2 regions of the Viridibacillus sp. FSL E2-0187 genome follow, and region 2 is predicted to be linked to the other one. Evidence: riboswitches for the same ligand, from Rfam matches in the RefSeq annotation. Region 2 holds a riboswitch; the other holds the start of a gene.
The links. Region 2 has a riboswitch for cyclic di-GMP ahead of MHH85_RS04705 (NPCBM/NEW2 domain-containing protein). Riboswitches for the same ligand answer to the same signal wherever they lie in the genome.
Positions count from the first base shown of each region.

Region 1: it holds a riboswitch for cyclic di-GMP, as region 2 does, so the genes downstream of both, MHH85_RS12185 (hypothetical protein) here and MHH85_RS04705 (NPCBM/NEW2 domain-containing protein) in region 2, are expected to answer to the same signal.

Region 1 covers NZ_JBBOVG010000001.1:2,482,398-2,485,968, reverse strand. The annotation lists gene MHH85_RS12195 (YfmQ family protein) at 1-358, shown strand, start outside; gene MHH85_RS12190 (MarR family transcriptional regulator) at 578-757, shown strand; cyclic di-GMP riboswitch class I at 1,331-1,417, shown strand; gene MHH85_RS12185 (hypothetical protein) at 1,547-1,915, shown strand; gene MHH85_RS12180 (hypothetical protein) at 1,973-2,683, shown strand; gene MHH85_RS12175 (methyl-accepting chemotaxis protein) at 2,723-3,571, shown strand, end outside.
Region 2 covers NZ_JBBOVG010000001.1:972,815-976,385, forward strand. The annotation lists gene accC (acetyl-CoA carboxylase biotin carboxylase subunit) at 1-242, shown strand, start outside; gene MHH85_RS04700 (Asp23/Gls24 family envelope stress response protein) at 259-666, shown strand; cyclic di-GMP riboswitch class I at 1,141-1,225, shown strand; gene MHH85_RS04705 (NPCBM/NEW2 domain-containing protein) at 1,372-3,571, shown strand, end outside.

The DNA of each region.
Region 1 (3,571 bases), 1.5 Mb from region 2:
AGATAAATTCGAACTTCATCAAAAACTTGATTCAGAAGATGTCACTGTAACATTTAACGGAAAGAATTTAGAAGAGGAAGAAAAAATTAGATTTATTGAGTATTTTAATGAAGCTAACTTTTTAAAAAAACATTATATATTTCCAGGTAATGAAAAATTATTTCTATATCCAGAGACTGATGTAACTCCATTTGTCATCAACTTGAAAAAGGGCAAAAAAGATGTTAATTTCTTTGTTTATAATCCCGATAATCACGTTGATGTAGTTAAGCAGTGGAAGAAAAAAGTAGTTTCTTATAGTCTTAGGTCTGATGGTCTACAAAAATTTAATATTTCAACTAATAGAACAGTCGAGTAAGTATACTTTTAAAGGTATATACAATAACTTCATGAATTGTATTTTCCAAATTGAGATCGCCATTATAATGAAATTAAATCTTCCTTGTAATTTTGATTTCCGAAACGCCTCATACTGCATTTCCAACGGCAATGGGCACCCCATACTATGAAGGTATTTATCTGACTTACATTGAAAAAGCATATCATTTTTATAACCAGTCCATTAAAGGAGCAAATTATGTTCAATGATAAAGATTTACTTAGTGTAGATGTAGCAAAGATGTATTACGATTTAGATAAGACTCAAGGTGAAATCGCTAAAGCTCTCGATCTGTCTAGACCTACTGTTTCGAAGTTATTGAAGAACGCCAAAGAAAAAAATTACGTGAACATCGTTATTAACGATCCTAGAGATTAGACTTTTAACCTTGAATTAGCAATACAAGAAAAATATCAATTGAATGCTGTCCCCATAGCATTCGCTCCAATAGATGGAGAACAGCAAATTAAAAAGTACATTAGTAAAACAACAGCTAAAAAATATCTCGACTGTATTTCAAACAGTACAAATTTGTTTTAAGTCGACCGTAAAGTGATAATAAATTTATTTAATTTTAATATAAAAGTATGAGAGCCTTGCTACATTTTATTGTAGTAAGGCTCTTATATTTTGTTTAATTCTTATTTAACTATCGTACCTGTAAATTGAAAAAGGCAATAATAATATTTTGTTTATTATAGCCATAACAAAATCTTTTTTATTATCTGCATATTTCCCTTTTAGTTATTAACGAAAGTTAATTCTATAATTTAAATTATGATGTTAATTTCCATTTAACATCATTTATTTGATTACAGTTTAGAAATCGGGCCTTACTGTGGAGCAGACTCTTTCGTAAGTAAAGCAAGAAAAATTCTAGTTCGACAAAAAATGACAAGTAATATATAATGTTATAGTAATATATGAGCATGATATTAGTACTATCTTTTACAATTGAAAAGGCAAACTTATCGAAAGGTAAGGACGCAAAGCTACGAGTCTAAAATCCTCTTGGATAATGATAGTCGGGTCGCCAAGAATAAAACGTTTTTTTGGCTATCCTTATCTATATCTGGGATAGCTTTTATTTATAACATTCATACGAAAAGAACGTGCAAATGTCAACAATGAAGTATTACAGATTATAGAGAATAGGGAGGTTAAAAGATGATAGTCGTAGATAAAAAGAAATATAAAATGGCAATTAATAAGGACTCGAAGGAAGTTCATGTACAGGTGCATGGATTAATGAAAGAGGAAGATGCAGAAGGTTATATGATAGATTTACAGGATACGATTAATAAAGTATCAAGACAAGAATATACGTTTGTTGTCGATGGAACTCACCAAACAACTGTCCCATCAAAAGTTGTACCGCAGTTGGAGCAAACGATGCAATTTTATTCTAGCTTAGGATTTAAGGATATCCTTGTAGTAAAACCTTCATCTAAAATTGCTCAAGTACAAATTAGGAATGCACTTGAAAGAATTAAGTTCACAGGTACATTTATCGATAAAGTAAATCATCCTATGTAATGTTAGGTCAAATAGAAACGGAGTTTTTATTTTTTAATTCGAAAGGGAGATCAATAAATGCTAATAACACAAGAATTGTATACATATGAAATTATAACGAAGGATCAAACAGCATTAATTCAGAAAGCAGCTGAGTGTCTAGCTCGCTCATTTATTGGACTGGATGTTTCAGGAAAATGGGTTCAGGAACCGATGGTAGGTCAATTAAATATCAGTTATGAAGATTTTTATCATTTTACCAAAGATTATTTAGACTCCACAATAGAGCAGGGATATTGCGCTGTCGCTCTGGATATTAATAATAATGTTGTTGGTGCGCTTGCTGGAGATATAAATGCACCAGAGATTATCGGAGAAGATATATTTGAAGGTTCTTTTTCTGATATGAATGTAATTCTGCGTGTTCTGGAGGATGTAGATAAACGTTTCATGGAAGATTATAAAAAACGAAACGGAAAAGAAATTAAATACGGAGAATTTTTACACCTATTCATGTTAGGAGTGACAGCTGAACATGGCCGTCACGAAATTATTCAGCAATTAGGAAATAGTTTGTTAACAAAGGCATCATCACAAGGTGTGAAGGCTGTTTTAGGTGAAGCAACAAACCCGAAGTCAATACGTGTAATGGAAAAATATCATAATATGAAAAAATATGAAGATATAGAAGGAAATTATATTGTTCATAAATATAGCGATAATAGTAAGTTGAATGGTATTCCTGAAAATGTAGCGGATGGAACATATATCCTTATAAAAGAGCTTTAAAATATTCATAATTAATAGGAGTTAGGAGATATATTTATCATGGATGCCATTATGCTAGGAATAATTGTTATCTTAGTGGGGGTAGCGGTGTATTTTGCTTACCGTTATTTTTCACTAAAACATCATCTTCATATTAATAAAGAAATAATAAATGGAATGAAAGAAATATCAGCAGGTAATATTACAAACAAAGTTGATGAAAGAAGTTCTAATCATGCTGTGTTTAACCAACTAATTGATTTTTTCAGCAGTACAAGGAAAAGAATTTTGTCATTTTCAAAAAATGTACATGAAAAAGGAGAAAATCTCGCTGAAATCGGTGAATATGCTTCTGAGAAAGGCGATATTGTTAGAGCGGCTATTGATGAGGTAGGTAGAGGATTACAGAAACAATTAGTAGCCACAGAAGAAAGTGCTGAATCTATGGAAGAAATGGCACAGGCTGTCGAAGATCTTTCAGTGAGATCAAGTCAAATTTCAGAACAATCGAATACAACTTTAGAATTGACACAAGAAGGAAACGAGAAGTTAAAAGATTCCTTAGAAAAAATGGAACAGTTTAATCAAACGGTAAATACAACATTTGATGCAATAAATAAACTCGGAGAAAAATCTCACGAAATCGGCACTATTGTAAAAGTGATTTCAGGGATTGCAGAACAAATCAATTTATTGGCATTGAATGCAGCAATAGAAGCTGCGCGTGCGGGGGAACATGGTAAAGGATTTGCGGTTGTTGCTGATGAGGTTAGAAAATTGGCCGAACAATCACGCCAGTCTTCTTCTGAAGTATCAAATATTGTAAAGAATATACAAGAAGAAACTGAAAAAGTTGTCAAGTCAATGCAACAGGGAACAGAAGAATTTAAAGATACAAATGCGAACATT
Region 2 (3,571 bases):
TGTATCCAGGATATAGTATTCCTCCGTTCTACGATTCAATGGTTGCAAAATTGATTGTACATGCAGATACACGTGAAGAAGCAATTGCTAAGATGAAACGCGCATTAGGTGAATTCATTGTTGAAGGACCAGGCATTCAAACAACAATTCCTTTCCACGCTAAATTAATGGATCATGAAGTATTCAAAAAAGGTGATTTCAATACGAAATTCCTTGAAGAAAATGACGTCATGAATTCATAAGAAAGGGGCGAATTCTATGGCTGAAAAAGTTATACAATCATTACCTCAAAGCACTCCTGCTGGTAAGGAAGAGCTAGGTAAGATTGAAGTAGCGCCTGAAGTTATTGAAGTTATTGCAGGAATTGCTACTACAGAAGTGGAAGGAGTTTCTGGTACAAGAGGAAACTTCGCTACAGGCGTAGTAGAAAAATTCGGTAAAAAGGTTCATGGGAAAGGTATTAAAACCGAATGGACTGAAGCGGGCTTAATCGTAGATGTATATTGCTTCGTGCAATATGGTGCATCTGTTGCGAAAGTAGCGCAGCAAGTTCAAACCCAGATTCGTGAAGCTATCTTTAATATGACATCACTTGCAACGCAAGAGGTAAATGTACATATTACCGGCATTCAATTTGATCAAGTGAACGATGCAAAAACTGAATAATGTCAAAAACACCACTTCATTAGAAGTGGTGTTTTTGTTTTTGGTGAAAAATAATTGAGTTTTTTTAATTAATTAAGGAACTCCCTCAATTGATATTTAAAGAATTTATAAGAAAACTAGCAATTTAAACGGGTTAAGTTTAATACTCATAACTACTATATGATAATGAATCGTTTAGGAGCATATTCTTATACGGTAAAGAATGTATAGTAGAATAGTTAGTAAATTTAAAGGTAAAATATTTAGTGTAATACATTTTTACTAAATAAGAAAAAATACTGTTTCAGTAAAGTTCTAGTCATGCAATTTTTACGATATAAAAAATGATATTTTAATTCTCTATACAATAAATAGGTGATAAGTTTTAGGTTTTAATAACTAGTATAAGAATAATAAAATGGAACTTATTTAATGTAAAACAATACATATGATTCATGATGTTAGATAATCTATCATGGTACTTTAGGTATATAAAAACTGAATAGGCAAACCTATAGAAATTTAGGGACGCAAAGCTAGAGGGGCTAAGGTTGAATAACTATGCCAGCCAGTTGCCAAGGAGTGCATTATACTTTTTGTTATGTTGGGTTTAATAAAAATGACTTAATCATTTTTACTTAGACGTAACAAAAGTTAGCTATTCTCTAAAGAGTAGCTTTTTTTAATGAACTTCTTAGGGTTTTATTCATCTGGAGGAGAAAGCATATGTCGAAGAAAATGTCTAAATTAATTGCGATTGCAACATCAACTGCGTTGTTAGCAAGTTATTCGGGGAGTGCCATGAATGTTTTAGCAGCACCAATTACGAGCGCTAATAAAACGGCAATAGAAAGCAAGATCAATGAGGCAAAAAATGCTACAGTTAGTAAATTCGATTTATATGGAAATAGTAATTTAAGTGAATATAATGAAGTCTTCAAAATGGAGAATACAAACATAAAATCGATAACAAACAACGGTGGAAATTATACGGGCTCTCCTATCAATAAAGCAATAGATGGAGATATGAATACACATTGGGAGACTGGAAGAGCGAATACTATACAGTTTACTAACGAGGTAGTATTCAATTTAAATGAATCGACTGAATTAAATAGAATCGTTTATGCGGCTAGACAAACCAGTGCTAAAGGTAAAGGGTTCGCGGAAGAGTTTGAAATTTATAGCTCTATTTCAGATGAAGGCGATGATTATACTTTAGTATCTCCTGGACAATATAAAGGTTCAACTGGTGATGTTGTTGAAATGCAATTTAAACCAACTGAATTCAAAAGAATTAAATTTGTGTTCAAAAAGGCCAATCAAGATTGGGCAAGTGCAGCAGAATTTAGTTTTTATAAAGAAGACCAAGTAAAAGATAATATGAAAAAACTATTTACTGATGAAAACCATAATAAAGTATCTGATGAGTTTAATACAGTAGAAAAGTTAGAAGCACTAGAAAAAAGGGTTCAATCTCACCCTTTATATGATGAATTTAAAGAAGATATAGAAGATGCATTAGTATTAATAAATGAATCAAACATAGAAGCAACTAAAGCTAAAACAAAACCTTTTGAGCATTATTCTAATGAGGAATATTCTAAGTTATTTAGAATGGATATTGAAAATATTAAGAGTATCCGCAATAATGCTGGTCAGTATCTTAGTCAAGTAATCGGGAATGCCGCCGATGGCAACCTAGATACTTACTGGGAAACAAATAGAAGTAATTCAAATGATTTCACAAATGAAGTAGAAGTTGAATTTAAAAAATCAGTAGAATTAAATAGAATCATGTATGGAGCAAGAAAATCTGATCGCAAAGGATTCGCTGAAGAGTTTGAAATCTATGCTTCTCAAACGTCTAAAGGAGATACATATCAACTAGTAACAACTGGTAAACATAATATGGTAGAAGGATTAGTTGAAGCTAAATTCGACGCTACTAAATTTAAAAGAGTTAAATTTAAGTTCAAGAAATCAAATCAAAACTGGGCAACTTTATCGGAATTAGCTTTCTATACTGAAGATGCCATTGAAGATAAGGTAAATAGTATTTTCACTGATGGAACAATGAGTAAGGTAGTGCCAGAATTCAATAGTGTAGATAAAATCAATGCATTAGAAAATGAAGCTAAAGCTCACCCGTTATATTCTATTCTAAAAGAACGATTAGATTTAGCTAAATCTATTGTAAAAGGTGAAGTACAAGTTAAAGGAACTATCGTTGAAGCAGAACAACGTGGAGATATGGTGAAACATGCAAATCAAAACTTGAAGTTTGGCTTTGGTAACAATCTACAGCCTACTGGCTTCGCTGCTCAACCAGGAGATAAGATTACTGTATATGTTGATGCAGATGCAACAGGACCATTACCTAAACTATCTATTGCTCAACAAGAAGGTTCATTTGCAAATTGGAGAAGAGATGTCGTTCTAGTACCAGGTAAAAATGAGATAACGGTACCTCAAGTTAATAAAGATAGCTGGTATAAAAATGATGTAACACCAGGTGGAAGTATTTACATTAATAATCCATATACAGAAGAACAACAAGCAAAAGCCCCAAAGATTCGATTTGAAGGAGCGGAAAAAATTCCTTTCGCAACGAAAAATACGAACGTAGAAGAATTCAAATCATTCTTGAAAGAATATAAGAAGAAAATGGATGAAGATATTGCGAAACATCCGAAAGTTGAAGACAGAGAAGTGCTAGATATTTTCGAATTTGTGAGTGATCACATTGTTTGGACAGGAACAGCAACAGGCGCGTACAAAACGTATATTGAACAAGGTTATAGCCCGTTAGAAACTATTGAGTCCTATAATACTCATATGGAAGAAATATTTAGATATTACGGATTGGATGCAAGCGATGAAAGTCATGACCCTAAGTTAATTAGAGATAATGTACGTCTTGCAC